Regions from separate parts of the Pseudooceanicola algae genome, predicted to be linked through region 1. Evidence: riboswitches for the same ligand, from Rfam matches in the RefSeq annotation. Region 1 holds a riboswitch; the other holds the start of a gene.

Region 1 (9,734 bases):
CAATCGCCGTTGCGCAGGAACAGCGCCCAGGTCAGCCCGTGCTGGTGCCCGGCCTGGCCCAGGTTGCCCGTGACCGCCATGGCGGCCGGCCTTTCGCCGGGCTCGTCGGAATGCAGACGCGTCCGGGACCTGCCGAGCAGCACAAGCCGATCCCAGGTCCTTTCCCGCAGGCTGCGCGCCTCTGCCTCCGGGCCGTGGGTAAAAAGCACCGGGCTGAAGGCATCGCCGCCCACCTCCGGCGCCGCAGGCGGCAAAAGCCCGGCCGAAGGCGCGGGCAGCTCCGCGCCCCTGATCAGCGCCGGGTTCAGCAGCAGTACCACGGACCGCGCCCCGGTCGTGGATTGTGCCAGTTGCGCAACCGCGCACAGCTTTTGTGTCAGATCCTCCAGCGCGTTGTCGCCGGGCTCCGCAGCGCGCGCTGGCCCGCCATCGCCCGTCACCGGACCGAATTCCGCCGGGCTCATCCTGGGGTCTCCGGGCCGCGACCGGTCGGCGCGCCAGGACACGGGCCGGGACCGGTCATCTGGTTTGCCGGCACTGAGACCTCTTCGTTCATTCCCACTCCCGCGCAATGGATCCTGCACCGCCTGTCCTTGCAATTGCACCGGCGCGCCCCGAAGGCTCGGCACGATATGGATTCGTTCGCCCCCTGCTGGACGAATGTCAGGGGGATACCTTAACGAGTTGTTAAGAAATCCGGGACGGACACAGGCAAGTCATTCGGCAAGAAAACCACGACAAGGGCTGCCCTGTACAGGGACTTGCGCCCAATGTTGGCCCCAAACGGGCAACGAAGCCCTGCGCCCGTGCGACGGGCACCTAGGGTGTGCCGTCGGGCAAACCCGCCTCCGTGGTGATCGGTCGCCAGCCCGCGACACCGGCGCGCATCGCCGAGAGGACAGCCGCCCCGGCGGCTTCGCCGATGGCCGTGTGCAGACCGGCAAAACGCCCAGCCCCTGCAGGTGCGGCCACGGCGATGCAATCGGTCCCGGTCCCGGTGGCCAGCCCCGTGGACAGGTGCAAACCGGCTTCGGTGATCGCAAGCGTCCGGGCCTCGGCCACCAGCGACAGCAGTTCGATCAGGGCTTCGGGGCGCAAACCACAATTCAGGCGCAGCGCGATGTTTACTGTTCCCCAGCCCGTTCGGAGCGCGGGCCCGGACGGGGGTACCCCGAGGCGGCGGCCGATGCTTTCGGCATTGGACAGCCCCACCGTGGCAACCGCGTCGGCCCGGATGCCGTCAACCTCGACCATAGCATGTTCGGCGGCAGCCAGATCCCGGCTGGTCAGGAAACAGACCGCGTCTTCGGCCCGCCGGTTGCGCAATTCACCGTCGAGCCAGGCGAGGGCGTCACGCTCGGGGCCGAGGTCGGCATTGCGCACCTCGCGCCACAGGATGCGGGCCGCGCTGACCAACCCGGGCCGGTGCGGCGCCCAGCTGAGCACCTGCATTGGCGCGCCAAGGTCGAAATCCAGCCAGGGGCCGCGCTGCGTCAGGGTCATTTCAGCACGCGCAGCGCCTGAAAGACCGGGCCGTCGGGGGTCTGTTCGTGAAAGGCCGAGATCTGGAAGGCGCGGGCCAGCAGGTCCGGCGTCAGCACCTCGGCCGGGGGACCATCGGCCAGGATCGTCGCCTCGGCCAGCAGGATCAGCCGGTCGCAATGGCGCGCGGCCAGACCGAGGTCGTGCAAGGAGACAAGCACGCCATGGCCATCACGGGCGAGATCGGAAAAGACCTCCATCACCGCGATCTGATGCGCCGGGTCGAGACCGGCAATCGGTTCATCCGCCAGCAACAGCGGGGATTCCTGAGCCAGGGCACGGGCGATCAGGGCGCGGGCCTGTTCGCCGCCCGACAGCCGGGTCGCGTCGCGGTCACGCAGCGGCCCCAGCGCCATGCGTTCCAGCGCGGATTCCACCGCCTTGCGATCCACGGCGCCGATGCCGTCCCCGCCATGGGGCAGGCGGCCAAGCGCCACAAGATCCGCCACGCTGACCGGCCAGGCGATTTCGCGTTGCTGGGGCAGCCAGGCGGCCGCGCGGGCGCGGGCCAGAGGCGCCATGCGCGCAAGAGAGCTTTCGCCCAGGGCCGGCAACAGGCCCAGGGCCGCGCGCATCAGGGTCGTCTTGCCCGCGCCGTTCGGCCCGATCAGGCCGACCATCTCGCCCGGACGGATATCCAGCGACAGCTTTGAAAAGACCGGGCGGCCGCCCAGCTCCACGCTCAGTTCCTCGATCCGCAGCAGGCTCATGCGCGTTCCTTTCGCAATTGCCAGAGCAGGCGCAGGAAGAACGGCGCGCCGATGAGGGCCGTCAGCACACCCAGCTTCAGGTCGCGGTCCGGCGCGATCACCCGCACCGAGATATCGGCCATCAGCAGCATCGCCGCCCCGCCAAGGGCCGAGACGCCCAGCAAGCGGCCCGGTCGCCCACCAATCAGAGGGCGCAACAGATGCGGGACCACCAATCCGATGAAGCCGATGACCCCGGCCACCGCCGTCGCCGCCCCGATCGCCGCCGCCGTGCCCAGCACCACCTGCCAGCGCAGCCGGGTCAGGTCGATACCCAGCCCTTCGGCAGCATCTTCGCCCAGGGTCAGCGCCTCGAGCCCGCGGGCCGAACGGGCCAGCAGAAGCCATCCGAGCAATGTGAAGGGCAGCGCCAGCCAGACATGGGTCATCGACCTGTCGGCAAGGGATCCCATCATCCAGAACACGATCTCTCCGGCGGCATAGGGATTGGGCGACAGGTTCAGCACCAGCGATGTCAGCGCCCCCGACATGGCCGAAATCGCGATTCCGGCAAGGATCAGTGTCAGTGACCCGCCGCGCGGCCCGGCCAGCGTCACCAGCAGCAGCACCGCCACCAGCGCCCCAGCCAGCGCGGTCAGCGGCAGGGCCAGCGCGAACAGACCCGCAAAGCCGGTCTGCAGGGCCAGTACTGCCCCGAAGGCGGCCGAGCCGGACACCCCGATGATCCCAGGCTCGGCCAGCGGATTGCGCAGGAACCCCTGCATCGCCGCCCCCGACAGCCCCAGCGAGGCGCCGATCATCACCGCCAGCAGCACCCGTGGCAGGCGGATTTCGCGCATCACCATGACCGCCGGGCCATCGCCACCCAGGACCAGCGCGCGCAGGCTTTCCCCCAGCCCGAGCCCCGCCGGCCCCAGGCTGAGCGAGACCAGCGCCAACAGGATCACCAGCGGCAGCAGCAGCCGCACGGGGGCCTTCACGGAAGGCTCCGGGTCATGGCAGGGCGCCGCATCATGGGACCTGCTTTCGGAATTCGGCCAGGGCCGCAACCGCCTTCAGCACATGCGGCGTGCCGCATAGCCAGTCGCGGTCGGCCACGACACGCAGCGCGCTTTGATCGCGCAGGGCGGCAACCGCCGGATGCCGCAGGATTTCTTCGGAGCGCGAGGCACCGGGGTAGGGTGAACCGGTGATCAGCGCCTCCGGACGGGCCATGACAAGGCGTTCCAGCGGCAGATGCCCGCCGCCCATGTCCCCGGCGATGTTTTCGAACCCGGCGGCCATCAGGATCTGCCCCGCAAGCGTGCGGTCGCCGGTGGTATAGCCATTGGCGTAATAGATCGCCGCCGTTGGATTCCGGGTGGTCTGCACCCGCAGGGCGTCGAGCCGGGCATCGAAATCGGCAATCAGGTCTGCCGCCGCCGCGTCGCGCCCAAGCGCTGCCCCGACCTGTGTGATGCGATCCCGGATGTCGTCCAGACTGTAGGCCGGCCGCACCTCGACCACCTCCCGGCCAAGGCGACGCAGCATGGAGACCGTGGCGCGGGAGGTATAGGAGCCGGCCAGCACAAGATCGGGCTGCAGGAGCCAGATTTCCTCGGCGCCGGCATGGTTGATCGGATAGTCCAGCGCCTGCTGCGCCATGGCGGAACTGCGCGGTTCCCGCGACAGGTCCGACACCGAAACCAGCTGCCCCGGTGCCGCCAGCAGCATGGCCAGCTGATCGGTGCAGAGGTTGATCGACACGACCCGCGCAGGTGCCTCTGCCGCCGCCGGGACGGCATGGGACGCCAGCAAAGCCGCCAGAACGACGGTCAGAGCGGCGGTGCCCCTGGACACCGCCGCCCTCAATGGCCTAGAAATTGCCGCGAATGCCGACATAGAACGCCCTGTCGCTTTGCCCATAGCCGCGCACGGTCTGGTATTCCTCGTCCAGCAGGTTGACGATGCGCAGGTAGATCTCTCTGTCCTTTGCAATATCGTAACCAAGCGTCACGTCCACAAGCGTGTAGTCCGGCAACGGCGTACCGCTGTCCAGGTGATCCGACACCCGGCGCACGACCAGCCCGCCGCGCAGTTGCGGCGTCAGGTCCGCCGCCAGCCGCAGCGCCAGTTCATTGCGCGGCACCCGGTCAAGGCGCGCGCCAGAGGCATCTTCGGCATCGGTGTAGGTATAGCTGGTATCAAGGCGCAGCGTCTCGCTCAGCCGCCAGCCCCCCGACAGTTCAACCCCCTGCATGGTGCTTTCGCCTTCCACCTGGGTATAGCCGCTGCCGACCCAGTCGATCAGGTTGGTTATCTCCATCCGGAACAGCGTCGCCTTGACGAAACCGCTTTCGCCCAGCCGTTTTTCCACGCCCAGGTCGTAGCTTTTCGAGGTTTCGGGCTGCAGGTCGCTGTTGCCGTACCAGGGATCGTAGAGTTCATAAAGCGACGGGGTGCGGAACCCGGTGCCCGCCGAAGCCCGCAGGGTCACGTCGGACCGGGGACGCCAGGCTGCCGCCAGCCGGCCAGTGGTTTCGCCGCCAAAGACCGAATGATCGTCGTGCCGGACCGAGGCCACCAGGTCGAAGGTTTCGCTCGGGGCCCATTGGCCTTCGGCGTAGGCGCCCAGCTGGTCGGTTTCGGCCACGAAGGTATCGCCGTCATAGGTTTCCCGCGTCGCATCCGCACCGAAGGCCAGGGTGAAGGCATTGCTGAGATCCATCGAGGCCGCATAGGCCAGCGACTTGCGGATGCCGAGGTTGGGGTAATAGGAGGCGCCCCAGGTATTGGTGCCCCGGCTTTCCCGGTCGATCCGGTAATACTGCGCCGAGATTTCCTGTTCCAGGATCGCCCCGTCGAACCGCAGGAAGCCGCGCAACCCGTAAGAGGTCGCCTTGGTCACCTCGTCCGGGCTGCCGTCGACCGGGCCGCTGGTGTATTCGTCGTATTCCGTCTCGGTCTTCTGCCAGAAGGCCGCGCCGCCGAAGGTCAGCGCATCGGTCAGGTCATATTCGCCGGTCAGGTTCAGCCGCGTGCCTTCATGCCCGTCGGCTTCGGTATTGCCGTCGTTCTCGTCCGCCGAGGAATAGCCGTCTGTTTCGATATGCGACAGGGACAGCGCATAGGTGCCACGCGTGCCCATGTAGCTTTGATTGAGAGACAACTGCCGGGTGTTGTAGCTGCCATATTCCAGCGCGTAGCTCTGGCTCAGGCCCGGTTCGGTGGCCCGGTTGGTGCTGATCGAGATCACGCCGGCAATCGCTTCGGAGCCATACAGCGCCGATTGCGCGCCCTTCAGCACCTCGACCCGCGAAATATCGGCGGTGGTCAGCGAGCCGAAGTTGAACGAGATCTGCGCCGCCGAGGGGTCGTTCACGTCGATCCCGTCGACATAGACGCCGAAATAGGCCCCGCCCGCGCCGCGGATGCGCAGGGTGGTGGCATTGCCGATGCCCCCGGCGGTGGTCAGGCTGAGCCCCGGCAGCGTGGCCAGGTAATCGACAAGGCGGATGTCGCCGGCTTGTTCAAGGTCGTCCTGCGAGACGATCTCGACGGTGGCGCCGCTGCGGGCGGTCTCGGTTTCGCCGCGGTTGGCGGTGACCGTGATCGGGGCCAGCGGGGTGACCTCCTGCGCGGCGGCGGGCACGGCCAGAAGGCAGGCCAGAACCGGAAGCGTGGCCGCTACAGGCCGCCGCGATGCAACAGCAAAAACCGGGATGAATCGAGGGCAGCCGGGCAGGGCTGCCGGGAAATGTCGTGTCATAGCTATCCTTCCCGCGCCCACAAACAGGCGCGACAGTCACAGGAAGCCCGGCGGGTAATCCCCGGCCGGACGGTTGGCTGTCACCACGACGGAAGGTCCGTTGCCCCTGACGCTCCCCGCGCCCGGAACGGGTGATCGGCTTCGGCAGGTCTCCTGACTTGCGGGTCGATGCTTGGCCGGGTCTTCCCACCACGCAGGGGTCTGCGGGCAGTGACATTGTCCGGCTTCGCTCTCCGCCTACAGTTGCGGGGGCAGTCGCGGAATTGGGGTTCCCCCCTTACCGCGTTCCCTATTCACCGGGCTGAGCCCGGACCGAAGCGCACCGAGGATTAGTGGAGTTCCGCACCGGAGGCAAGCCATGCGGCAGGTCGCGACGCAGGCCCCCCGCAGGTCGGGCCATTCGGCCACAGTCCCCATCGCAGTCCCGCCACCCCCCGAAACAGACCCAAACCGGCCGGGCTGCGCCGCGACGTCGCCATTCTGTTGCCCGACGTCGGCGCGACGCGGGATCGACCCCGGCCAGATGGGCTGCGGCAATTGCGCACCTGACCTTCGAGGGGGCTTTGCCTCTTCGGGGTGGGGCGGGTAGAAGGGCGCCATGATCCGCGCCCTGCCCCTTCGCCTGATCCGCATCGTCCCGGCCCCGGTCGTGACGATGATGCTCGCATTGGTGGTGGCGCTGGCGGGCTTTGCCTCGGCCCGGCAGATGGCGCCCGATCCCGCAATGCTGGTCTGGGAACAGACCGCCTATGTGCTGGGCGTCCCGGTCGATGACATCTGCGGCGACGCCGCTCATGACCACGCCAGTCACTGCCCCTTCTGTCACCTGCTGCCCGAAGCCCCCGAAGTCGGGCATATGGGCCGCGCAGGGATCTGTGCGCGCGACATGGGGCTTGCCCCGCTGGGTGACCTGACCATCGCGCCATCGGCGCGGCGCGCGCATCGGTTGGCCCGTGCACCTCCGGCGCTGGCCTGAAACCACCGAACCGTTTTCAGAACAGATGCCGCGGCCAAAGGGCCGCATCGGCGCCGGGTCAGACCCGCGCCGCACCGGAGAGACAAGATGAAACCCCAATTCACCCTTCTGCCGCTTATCGGCCTGCTTGGCATGGCCAGCGGAGCCTCGGCCCACTCCACGCTGGAACAGAAGACCGCCACGATCGGCGCCTGGACCAAGATCACCCTGCGCGTGCCCCATGGCTGCGACGGCCAGGCGACCGAGACGGTCCGCATCACCCTGCCCGAAGGCTTCTATGCCGCCAAGCCGATGCCCAAGGCCGGCTGGGATCTTGAGGTCGTGACCGGCCCCTACGCGACACCATATGACAACCACGGCACCGAGATGACCGAGGGTCTGCGCGAAGTCAGCTGGTCCGGCGGCAATCTGGAAGACGGCTGGTACGACGAATTCACCGTGGCCGGGTCCTTCGGGCCGGATCTTGCAACGGGAGATGTCCTGTATTTCCCCGCCCTGCAGGAATGCGCCGATGGCACCGCCGACTGGACCGACACCTCGGGCGCGGCCGGTGTGGCCAACCCCGCCCCCAAGCTGACGCTGATCGCCGGGGACATGGTCCAGGGACATGACCACGGCGCCATGGCGGGCGGCGATCACGCCATGGGCAACACGGTAGAGGCCGGGGACCTGACCCTGTCGGGCGGCTTTGCCCGCGCCACCCTGCCCAATGCGCCCGTCGGCGGCGGCTTCCTGACGATCGAGAACACCGGCGCCGAGGCCGACCGCCTTCTGTCGGTCGAGATGCCCCTGGCCGGGCACAGCGAGATCCACGAGATGGTCATGCAGGGCGATGTCATGCAGATGGGCCCACTGCCCGACGGGCTGGAAATCCCCGCCGGTGAAACCGTCAGCCTGAAACCCGGCAGCTTTCACCTGATGTTCATGGACCTCACCGGCCCGCTGACCGAAGGCGATACCGTCACCGCCACCCTGACCTTCGAAAAGGCCGGGACCGTTGAACTGCCGCTGGAAATCCGCAAGATCAACGCCGGGGCGGCACATTCCCACAGCGGCCATACGGAGTAACACAATGCAATTGAGCACCCGGAAAATCATCATGATCGCCTCCTGGGCCCTGGCCCTGCTGGCGGTGCTTGCCCTGCTCTGGGTCCGGGTGATCGAACCCCGGATCACCCGCGATGTCGCGGGTGAACTGGGCCACGGCGATTACACCCTGGTCGCCGCCGATGGCACCACCTTTACCGAAGACAGCCTGAAGGGAGCGCCAACGGCGATCTTCTTCGGCTTCACCCATTGCCCCGAGGTCTGCCCGACCACCCTGGGCGATATCGCCACCTGGCAGGAGGAACTGATCGGCGCGGGCGAAGAGCCCCTGCGCACGGCCTTCATCACCGTCGATCCCGAACGCGACACGCCGGAACTGATCGACGAATATGTCTCCTGGGCGCCGGGCCTGACCGGTTTCAGCGGCAGCCGCGAAGAAGTCGACAAGGCGATCCGGTCCTTCCGGATCTACGCCAGCCAGGTCCCGCTGGAGAATGGCGACTACACCATGAGCCATTCGACCTCGATCCTGCTGTTCGACAGCAATGGCGACTACTACGGCGTGATCGGCTACCAGGAGGAATACGAGCGCGTCATGGACAAGATCCACAGCCTGCGCGCCTCCTGACCGGCGACTACGCGCGCCAACTGAACCGGCCGCCAGGCCCCGGAAAACATAAAAGGCCCGCCTCCGTTGGGATGCGGGCCTTTCTGCATCCCGAGGGTGCCGCGTCACGGGGCCAAGGTCCCAGTTGACGATTTACAGCCCTGAGAGGTCTCCTTGCGTAAAGATACGTCCGATATTTGAGGGCACGGTCATGAAGAAGTAACTTGCAGCACAACTTTTCGGCACGTTCTGACTTGTCTTCAGGGGCGGCGGCAGCGCGATTTTCGCGGCCGGGACCCCGGTCTCGGGATCGGGTTCGTCGGGGTGGCGCTGGCCTGGAATTACTTCGGCGAAGACGATCCCGCGCCGCTGATGAGCGATGCGATCCTGCCTGAAACCAATGGCACCATCGGCCCGGGGCCGGGCACCTGAACGACGCAATTTCCGATACATGGGCCGGCGGCCCGGCCGATTGACTTGTTCGCCCGCCTGCCCGACCTTGGCGCAATCTTAAAGAAGGAACCGCGCCAATGGCTGAAACCGATTTCCCCCTGATCGACCTCGGGGCGTTCCTTGCCGCAGACGCCCCGACGCGTGCCCGCATCGGGGCCGAGGTCGACCGCGCCTGCCGCGAAACCGGGTTCCTGGCGGTCACCAATCACGGTGTACCCGACACCGCGATCCGGGGCATCTGGACCTGCCTTCAGGCCTTCTTCGATCAGGGCGTCGCGGAAAAGCAGGCACTGGCCCCGGCGCCGGGCGCGCCCTATGGCTATCTCGGTCCCGGCACGGAAGCGCTGGCAAAATCGCGCGGCGAGGACACGCCCCCCGACCTGAAGGAAAGCTTCAACGGCGGGCCGCTGACGATCCCACCCGGCGAAACCGACCCCGATGCGCTGGCCTTCTGCTATGCGCCCACCCCCTGGCCCGCCGCGCCAGAAGGGTTCCGCGCCGCCTGGGAAGCCTATTACTCCGAGATGGAGCAGCTCGCCGCGCGGATCATGCAGGTCTTTGCCGTGGCGCTGGACCTGCCCGAAGACCACTTTGCCGGGGTCATCGACCAGCCGATTTCGGCGCTGCGGGCCCTGAATTATCCGGGTCAGG
Region 2 (9,734 bases), 180 kb from region 1:
CGCGCTGGCCGCATCCGGCCGTGCTGATGGGCCGGTTGATCGGCTGGGCCGACACCCGGTTCAACCAAGGCGGCCTGCGCCGCCTCAAGGGGGTGCTGCTGGTTTTTGCGCTGATCGTCACGGGATGGCTTGCGGGCGGCCTGATCGCCGCTTTCGGCTGGCTGCCGCAGCTTGTCGTCGCCGCGATCCTGCTGGCGCAGAAATCGCTGATCGACCATGTCCGCGCCGTGGCCGACGGGCTGCGCATGTCCCTGCCGCAGGGCCGGCGTGCCGTCGCCCGGATCGTCGGTCGCGACACCAAAGGGATCGAGGTCCCTGCCGTCGCCCGTGCCGCCATCGAAAGTGCCGCCGAAAATGCCTCGGACGGAGTCGTGGCCCCGGCCTTCTGGTTCCTGATCGGCGGGCTACCGGCCATGCTGATCTACAAGCTGATCAATACCGCCGACAGCATGATCGGCCACCGCACCCCCCGCCATGCGCAGTTCGGCTGGGCAGCCGCCCGCATGGACGATCTGCTTAACCTTTTGCCCGCGCGACTCACCGCCCTGCTTCTGGCGCTTCTTTCGGGATGTCTGAACAATTGGCCACAGATTGCACAGGACGCGCGCCTTCACCGCTCTCCCAACGCCGGCTGGCCCGAAGCGGCGATGGCCCGCGCGCTTCACGTCGCGCTGTCGGGTCCCCGCGCCTATCACGGCGAAATGCAGCCGCTTGCCTGGATCCACCCCAAGGGCAGCCGCAGCCCCGGCCCCGCCGAAATCGACTCCGCCTGCGCCCGGCTCTGGCAGCTTTGGGCGGCGCTTCTGGCGCTCTGCCTCCTGCTCTGGCTGATCGGCGCAATCCTGTAGTTTGCCGGATCGTTCCGGCCTGCTACCTTCGTGCCAACCATGCAATCGGCACCCAGCCCTTGCCCACCGGAGGACCACCCATGACCATCCGCAGCCTGATCGCCAGCCTCGCGCTGGCGCTTCCCGCCCCGGCGCTTGCGCAAAGCTGCGGTGGCAGCTTTTCCGGCTTCATCCAGGGCCTTGCCAGTGAAGCAATGCAACGCGGCCATGCCCAGGCGACGGTGCAAAGCTTCTTCGCCGGTGTCGCGCAAGACCCCAAGGTGCTCGAAGCGGACCGGCGCCAGGGTGTCTTTCAGCTGGATTTCACCAGCTTCGCCCGGCGCCTGATCTCGCAGAACCGGATCGAGACGGGGCAAGCCAAGGCCCGACAATATGCCTCTGTCTTCGACACGATCGAGCGCAGCTACGGCGTGCCACGCGGCATCCTTCTGGCCTTCTGGGCCTTTGAAACAGATTACGGTGGCTTCCAGGGCGATTTCAACACGCTGAACGCGCTGGTCACCCTGTCGCACGATTGCCGGCGCCCGGAATTGTTCCGGCCTCAGGTATTCGCGGCGCTGGAGCTCTACGAAAAGGGCGACTTTTCCCCCGGCGGCACCACCGGCGCCTGGGCGGGCGAAATCGGCATGGTACAGATGCTACCGGGCGACATCTTGGAAAACGGGGTAGATGGCGACGGCGACGGCCATGTGCGGCTGAAAACCTCGCCCCCGGATGCGCTGATGTCAGGCGCAAAGATGCTGCGCGGCCTCGGCTGGCAGCCCAATCAACCCTGGCTGCAGGAAATCCGCCTGCCCGCGCAGATGGACTGGGCGCAAACCGGCCTGACCACGACCAAAGGCGCCAGCGACTGGCAACGCCTTGGTGTCACGCCCCGGTCAGGCCAATGGCAGGCCAGCAACCTGCCCGGTTCGATCATCCTGCCGCAGGGCCGCAACGGACCGGCCTTCCTTGCCTATCCGAATTTCTCGACCCTCTTCGAATGGAACCAAAGCTTCACCTATGTACTGACCGCCGCCTATTTCGCGACCCGGTTCTCCGGCGCACCCGTGTTCGATGCTGGCAACCCGGCACCCGGGCTGTCGGGGCAGGACATGCTGTCCCTCCAACGCAAACTGGTCGCCATGGGCTACGACGTCGGCGCGGTCGACGGGATCCTTGGCGAAAAGACCCGGGAAAGCGTGCAATCCGTCCAACAGCGCCTCGGCCTTCCCGCAGATGCCTGGCCGACGCAGGACCTTCTGAACAGGCTCTAGGGGAAACAACCCGTCCCGCCTCCGCAGAAAACAGCGAACCAAAACGCGCTCTTTATCATCTGGCCGAAAATACTTCGGGGGAGGCGTCAAAGCGCGCAGCGCTTTGGCGGTGGGGGCGGAGCCCCCCTGATCACGCAACCAGCGCTTCGGCCTTCTTGAGGTCGACAGACACCAGCTGACTGACGCCCTGTTCCTGCATCGTAACGCCGAACAGCCGATCCATGCGCGCCATCGTCACCGCGTGGTGCGTGATGATCAGAAAGCGGGTGTTGGTCCGGCGGCACATCTCGTCCAGAAGGTCGCAAAACCGCGTGACGTTGGCGTCATCAAGCGGCGCGTCGACCTCGTCCAGCACGCAGATCGGCGCAGGTGTGACAAGGAAGACGCCAAAGATCAACGCCAGCGCCGTCAGCGTCTGTTCACCGCCCGACAGCAGCGACAGGGTCGACAGCTTCTTGCCCGGTGGCTGGCACATGATCTCGAGCCCGGCTTCCAGGGGGTCATCGCTTTCGACCAGTACAAGGCTGGCTTCGCCGCCGTTGAACAGATGGCGGAACAGGGTCGAGAAATTGGCATTTACCTCTTCGAAGGCGGCCAGCAGCCTTTCGCGGCCTTCCCGGTTCAACCCGGCAATCCCGTGGCGCAACTGGCGGATCGCCTCTTCGAGGTCGGCTTTTTCGGTGACCAGCGTGCCGTGTTCCTCGCGCACTTCGGTGGCGTCCTCCTCGGCCCGCAGGTTGACCGCACCCAGCGCGTCGCGCTGGCGTTTCAGGCGGTTCACATCGACCTCGATCTCGTCCGACGCGGGCATGGACTCGGGGTCTGCGTCCAGGCTTTCCAGAAGCTGCTTCGGCGTCATTTCCTGCGCCTCGGCGATGCGTTCGGCGGCATGGGTCACGCCTTCGGCGGCGGCATCGGCGCGGGCCTCGGCGCGGGCGCGGGCCTCGCGCGCTTCCGAGGCAAGGCGCTCTGCCTCGCGTTCGGTGGCGACGGCTTCGCGCAGGGCGGCCTCGGCGCCGGTCAGCTTGTCGGTGGCCTCGGTCTTGCGGCGGTCGCAGGTCGTGATCTCGGCGCTCAGGGCGGCATGTTTGGCGTCCAGTTCTTCCGGCGCGGCCATGGCGTCGTAAAGCTGATCCTCGGCCTCTTCCCGGCGTTCGTCCAGTTCCGCGATCCGGCGGTCCGCGCTGTCGAGGCGGTGACGCCAGCCGCTGACTTCCTTGGTGATTTCCTGACGACGCTTGGTGCGCGCCTCGCCTTCGCGGCGGATCTCGTCATGGGCAGCGCGGCGGGACATCATCGCCATCCGCGCGGCTTCCACAGCCATGCGGATCTGTTCAATCGCCGCGCGGGCGTCTTCAAGGTTCTCGAGCCCCGCCACAGCCTTTTCGGCATCCTTGACCTGAGACCGCGCGGCCATGGCTTCGTCTTCGTGACGCGCCACCGCCAGCCCGAGAGATTCCAGCTTGCTGGCCGCAAGATTGCGATCGGCCTCGGCGCGGCTGAGGCGACGAGCCGCTTCGGCCAGGCCGCGGTCGGCTTCGGCGCGGGCCTGCCGGGCGGCCTTGTCCGCCGCCGACAGGTCGGCAAGGCGCGCCGACAGGCCTTCGTGGGTGGCACGGGCGTCTTCGGCGCGGGCCTCGGCCTCGGCCAGTTCACCGCGCAGTTCGGCAAGCCGGTTCATCTGTTGCAGCCGCAGCGCGGCGGCCGAGGGCGCGTCTTCGGCCCAGGCGCGGTAGCCGTCCCAGCGCCAAAGGTCGCCATCCCGCGTGACCAGCCGCTGACCCGGTTTCAGCGCCGCCTGAAGGGTCGCGCCCGTCGCTGCATCGACCAGCCCGATCTGGGCGATCCGGCGCCCCAGCACGCCCGGCACCGTGACATGATCCGACAGCGGCGCGGCCCCGTCGGGCAAGGCCTGCGCACTGTCGTAACCCGGTAGATCGACCCAGCCCGAGGGCCCGTCGCCTGCCACCAGCGGCGCCTTCAGGTCATCGGCCAGCGCCGCACCCAGAGCCTTCTCGAAGCCGGGATCGACCCGCAGGCTGTCGAGGATCTGCTTGCCATCCCCCGCCTCGCGATCGACCAGCCGCGCCAATGAGCGGACCTGGGCATCAAGCGCATTCACTTCGCCTTCTGCCGAGGCACGGGCGGCACGGGCGTCGGCCTCTTCGGATTGCGCATCCGCGCGGGCATCTTCGGCTGCCGACAGGGCCTCTTCGGCGGCTTCAGCGGCTTCGCGTGCCATGTCTTCGGCCTCGACCGCCTCCTCGAAGGTTTCGCCGGCCAGTTCGGCACTGTCCCGGGCGGCAGAGACCGCAGCGCGGGCTTCGCCCTGTTGCGCTTCGCTGCGCGCCAGGGTCTTGCGGCTGTCCTCCAGCAGTCGATGCGCCGATTGGTGGCGGGCCGACAGGCGGGCGACGTCTTCGGTCAGCTGCGACAGGTCCGCTTCGCGCTCTGTCAGGACCGAGGCGGCCTCTTGCGACAATTCCGCCGCTTCGGCCAGCCGGTCGGGATGGCCGTCATGGGCCTTGGCGATTTCGCGCGCTTCCCAGTCGAGCCGTTCGATGGTCTCGCCCGCATCCTTGTTGAGCCCGGCTTCGCGTTCCCGGTCGCGCACAAGCTGCTCGATCCGGGATTTCAGCGTCACGATGGTCTGGGCCGCGCGGTCCTGCTGTTCCTTCAGCGAATCCCGCTCGACGATCAGGCGTTGCAGGATGGCGGCAGCGATGGCCTGATCCTCGCGCAGCGGCGGCAGGCCTTCTTCGCCGGTGGCGCGGGCAGCCTCGGCCTCGCGCGCGGCACGTTCGGCGGCCGAGGCGGCGGTGGAACGGGTACGCAATTCGGTCAGCGCGGCATTGCGCGCCTCGTCCGCTTCGCGCCAGCGCCGATAAAGCAACATGCCCTCGGCGCGCCGCAGATCGGTACCGATGGCCCGATAGCGCGCCGCCTGCCGCGCCTGACGGTCCAGCGTCGCCAATTGCTGAGCCAGCTGTTCGATCACGTCGTCGACCCGCAGCAGGTTCTGTTCGGCCCCCTTCAGCTTCAGCTCGGCCTCGTGGCGACGCTGATAAAGGCCCGAGATCCCCGCCGCCTCTTCCAGAATGCGCCGCCTGTTCTTGGGTTTGGCGTTGATCAGCTCGCTGATCTGCCCCTGACGCACCAGCGCCGGACTATGCGCGCCCGTCGAGGCATCCGCGAAAAGCATCTGCACATCGCGCGCCCGCACGTCGCGCGCATTGGCCTTGTAGGCGCTGCCCACGTCGCGGGTGATCCGGCGCACGATCTCGATCTGGTCTTCGTCGTTGAACCCCGGTGGCGCCAGCCGGTTGCGGTTGTCGATATGCAGGCTGACCTCGGCAAAGTTCCGCGCCGGGCGGGTGGCGGCCCCGGCAAAGATCACGTCCTCCATCCCGCCGCCCCGCATGGCAGTCGGGCGGTTTTCCCCCATGACCCAGCGCAGGGCCTCCAGCAGGTTGGACTTGCCGCAGCCGTTCGGCCCGACAACGCCGGTCAGCCCGTCGTGGATGATCAGGTCGGTCGGGTCGACAAAGCTTTTGAAGCCGGTGAGCCTGATGCGGGAAAAGTGCAAAGCCTGAGCCTTTCACGGGTTGTGATGATTCCGAGTATGGTCCCGACTCTGCGGACCCAACTGCGGCCTGTCAACGAAGACACCGCAGCATACGGTAGCGTTTCAGCACTTTTCCACAAGATATTGCTCACCCGCCCCGCAATCTCCGCTGCCGCAGGCGCGCTTTCGCCCGCGCCGGCCCCGCGATTCGCCTTGACGGCGGGTCGGGCAATGGGCACCACTAAGCCGGTACGGTTCCCCCGACCGGGCGCAAAGCGCCCTGGGGGTGAAACGGGAATGCGGAACGGGCGACCCATGCAGGGGCCCGATAGCCGCAGCCGCCCCCGCGACTGTGACGCGGCAAGCGGGACTGAAACGCCACTGGGTTCGCCCGGGAAGGCCAGTTCCGCGCCAGAGCCGTCAGCCAGGAGACCGGCCGTACATGTGGAAACCAACGCAAACCGTCGGGTGTGACGGTGAAGGAGAGTACAAACATGACGACCCAGGTCCAGCAGACGACAACCGTCGGCGCCAAGAATACTTCCAGCCTCCTGGCGCCGGTAGCAGCCATCCTCATTGGCGCTTCCGTGGTCATGATCGCCGGCTTCTCGCATGCGGAAACGCTGCATGACGCGGCCCATGACGTGCGTCACGCAACCGGCTTTCCCTGCCACTAAGCCATGTTCAGCAAAATTTTTACCAGCGCGTTGTTCGCTGGCTTCCTCGCCGGGCTGATCGCCGCGGCGTTGCAACTCGTGTTCGTCGAGCCCGTCCTGCTTCATGCCGAGCTTTACGAGGGCGGCACCCTTGTCCATTTCGGGGCCGAAGCGGTCAGCGCCCATCAGGATCTTGGGCCCTTCGACATGGTCCGCAACGGGCTGAGCGTGCTGTTCATGGCGCTGGTCTATGTCGCCTATGCGCTCGCGCTGGTGGCCTTCATGTCCATCGCGCAGGACCGTCACGGCGCGACCATCGACGGCCGGCACGGGATCCTCTGGGGCATCGCGGGCTTTGTCACCGTTCATATGGCCCCCGCCTTCGGCCTGCCGCCGGAACTGCCCGGCGTCGCCGCCGCCGACCTGCTGCAACGCCAGATCTGGTGGGGCTGCACGGTGGTGGCTACGGGGGCAGCGCTCTGGCTGGTCGCCTTTGGCAAGGGTCCCGTGGCCTGGGGCATCGCGGTCCTGCTGCTGCTGGCCCCGCAGGTGATCGGCGCGCCGGAACCCGATGTCTTCATCGGCCCGGTCCCGCCGGAGCTTGGCAGCCATTTCGCCAGCCGCGCGCTTGGCGTCGGCCTTGCCGCCTGGGTGCTGACGGGTCTTTTCGCCGGCCACTTCTGGCAGCGCGAGACGGCAAGCGGCGCAGCCCGTGCGGCCGCCTGACTGCGCGCCAGTCGCTCTGGCGCCTTCGCAGAACACCCATCGTCCTGCCCGCCTCTGAAAGGACGGTGCGTGCCACTGCGCGCCGTCCAACCGACCTTCAAGGATCCGATACGATATGAAAAACCAGTTTCTCATGCTGATCATCGGGCTGTTCTTCGGCGCCGGCTTCGGCTTTCTGATCTCGGCCGGCCCCCTGCCGTCGGGACATGACCACGCCAGTCACGAGGGCCACCACGTCACCGCCCCCCCCGCCGCCCCCGAAGACATCACGCCCGCCGCCGCTCCGGCCGGCATGTCCCCGATGATGCCCCATGACCATTCCGATACGGCCGAGAACGGCGCCCCCGTCAGCGTCGATTTCGAGGCCTTTGCCGAAGGCGAAGGCAGCGTGAACCTGCATATCCTGACCACGGATTTCCGCTTTGCGCCCAACGCGGTGAACACCATGCCGAAGACGGGCGAAGGTCATGCCCATGTCTACGTGGATGGGGAAAAGATGGCCCGCGCCTATGGGCCCTGGATCAACCTGACCGGCCTTGATCCCGGCAAGCAGGTCACGATCCGCGTGACCCTGAACGCAAACAACCACCAGCCGCTGACCCAAGATGGCACACCGGTGGAAGCCTGGCACAGCCTGGTGGTCAAGTAACCGATGCCCCGCCTGCTGCCCCCAAGCCCCGGATCACGCCGGGATCCGGCCGATCAGGCAATGGCGCAACGCGCCCATCGGACGGGCGTCCTCGATCCGGCCCTTCGGCGCGGCGCGGTAAAGCCGCAGAAATGTGACAAGATCCGGCGCCATTGCCGCGCTGACCCCGCCGAACAGGTAGGCCTCGCGCCCCGGTTCGCGGATCGCCAGCGCACCGCCTTGGGCGCAGGCGTTCATGCAGGGCACCAGCCGCAGGGGTTCGTCCCCGACCAGCGCCCCAAGCGCCTCGTACAATGCCACACCGCCCTCGCAATTCGCACATACGGAAATCACGGCATCCCCCTTTTCAGGCCTCATGTCCGGCCCCGTCCCGCAGGCCTGCCCTGCGGGACGGGGCATTGATACGCCAAACCCGTCCATTCAGAAAGACAGCACCATGCCCGCCAAGATCCAAGCCACCGTCATCACCGGTTTCCTCGGCGCCGGAAAGACCACCCTGATCCGCCATCTGCTGGCCAATGCCGGTGGCCGGCGGATCGCGCTGATCATCAACGAATTCGGCGATCTCGGCGTTGATGGCGACATCCTCAAGGGCTGCGGCGATGCCACCTGCCGCGAGGAAGACATCGTCGAGCTGTCCAACGGCTGCATCTGCTGCACCGTTGCCGAAGACTTCATCCCCACGATGGAGGCCCTGCTGGCCCGCCCCGACCGTCCCGATCATATCGTGATCGAAACCTCGGGCCTCGCCTTGCCGCAACCGCTGATCCGCGCGTTCAACTGGCCCGCGATCTCGACAAAGGTGACGGTGGACGGCGTGGTGACCGTGGTCGATGGCAAGGCCGTGACCGAGGGCCGTTTTGCCCATGACGAAACCGCCGTGGCCGCCGCCCGGGCCGCCGATGACAGCATCGACCATGAAACCCCGCTGGCCGAATTGTTCGAGGACCAGCTGGCCTGCGCCGACATGATCGTGGTGAACAAATCCGACCTGCTGACCTCGACAGAGCTGAGCAGCACCATGGAGGCCCTGAAATCCGGCGCCCGCGCCTCGGTTCAGCTGGTGTCTTCGGCCATGGGCGCCCTGCCTGCCGATGTGCTGCTTGGCATGCAGACCGGGGCCGAGGCCGACATGGAGGCGCGGCACGAGGTCCATCATCATCACCACCACGACGACGACGCAGAGGACGATGATCACCACCACCATCATGACCACGATGATTTCGAAAGCTTCGTCGTCACCCGCCCCGAAATCACCGACCCCAAGGCGTTCTGCCTGCAGGTCGCCGAGGTCATCCGTGCCCACGACATCCTGCGACTGAAGGGCTTTGCCGCCGTCACCGGCAAGCCCATGCGCCTGACCATCCAGGCGGTCGGCCCACGCATCGACAGCTATTTCGACCAGCCCTTCGGCAGCACCCCGCGCGAAACCCGCCTGGTGGTGATCGGGCAGGCCGGCCTTGACCGCGCCGCCATCGAAAAGGCGCTGAGCGCATGATCACCGTCACCCCTGCCGCCGCGACGGACCCGGAGGCGGTCCGGCTTCTCGATGCCTCGCAGGCCCTGATGAAACAGCTTTACAAGCCCGAGGAAAACAATTTCCTCAGCCACGCCGCGCTCAGCCGCCCGGATATCCGCTTTTTCCTGGCCCGCAGCGGTGACGAGGTTCTCGGCTGCGGCGCCCTGCAGATCAAATCCGGCTATGGCGAGATCAAGAGCTTCTACACCGACGAAGCCGCCCGTGGCCGTGGCGTCGGCTCGGCCCTGCTGACCCGGATCGAAGACGAAGCCCGCGCCAATGCCCTGCCCATCCTGCGCCTTGAAACCGGTGACGCCCTTGCGGCGGCCTGCCGTCTTTACGAGGCAAGGGGATATGCCCGCTGCGGCGCCTTCGGCGATTACGCGGACAATGGCGTGTCGGTCTTCATGGAAAAGACGCTGCCCCCGGCACAAGCGGACGCCGGATAGCGCTTTAATCCTGTCAGAAATACTCCCGCCGGAGGCTCCTGCCCCCTCCTTCCTCCGGCGGCCCGA

What was found. A riboswitch is a leader RNA that binds a small molecule or an ion and turns the genes downstream of it on or off. The one in region 1 is predicted to bind cobalamin.
Region 2: it holds a riboswitch for cobalamin, as region 1 does, so the genes downstream of both, PSAL_RS11435 (CbtB domain-containing protein) here and PSAL_RS12295 (TonB-dependent receptor plug domain-containing protein) in region 1, are expected to answer to the same signal.

The regions. Positions count from the first base shown of each region.
Region 1 covers NZ_CP060436.1:2,621,330-2,631,063, forward strand. The annotation lists gene PSAL_RS12270 (putative bifunctional diguanylate cyclase/phosphodiesterase) at 1-464, opposite strand, end outside; gene PSAL_RS12275 (adenosylcobinamide amidohydrolase) at 820-1,503, opposite strand; gene PSAL_RS12280 (ABC transporter ATP-binding protein) at 1,500-2,252, opposite strand; gene PSAL_RS12285 (FecCD family ABC transporter permease) at 2,249-3,232, opposite strand; gene PSAL_RS12290 (ABC transporter substrate-binding protein) at 3,264-4,133, opposite strand; gene PSAL_RS12295 (TonB-dependent receptor plug domain-containing protein) at 4,108-6,000, opposite strand; cobalamin riboswitch at 6,127-6,332, opposite strand; gene PSAL_RS12300 (hypothetical protein) at 6,599-6,976, shown strand; gene PSAL_RS12305 (DUF1775 domain-containing protein) at 7,064-8,044, shown strand; gene PSAL_RS12310 (SCO family protein) at 8,076-8,651, shown strand; gene PSAL_RS12315 (isopenicillin N synthase family dioxygenase) at 9,161-9,734, shown strand, end outside.
Region 2 covers NZ_CP060436.1:2,441,413-2,451,146, forward strand. The annotation lists gene cbiB (adenosylcobinamide-phosphate synthase CbiB) at 1-848, shown strand, start outside; gene PSAL_RS11425 (lytic murein transglycosylase) at 929-2,104, shown strand; gene PSAL_RS11430 (chromosome segregation SMC family protein) at 2,235-5,690, opposite strand; cobalamin riboswitch at 5,905-6,124, shown strand; gene PSAL_RS11435 (CbtB domain-containing protein) at 6,164-6,346, shown strand; gene PSAL_RS11440 (CbtA family protein) at 6,350-7,051, shown strand; gene PSAL_RS11445 (hypothetical protein) at 7,167-7,700, shown strand; gene PSAL_RS11450 (DUF1636 family protein) at 7,734-8,057, opposite strand; gene cobW (cobalamin biosynthesis protein CobW) at 8,137-9,198, shown strand; gene PSAL_RS11460 (GNAT family N-acetyltransferase) at 9,195-9,668, shown strand.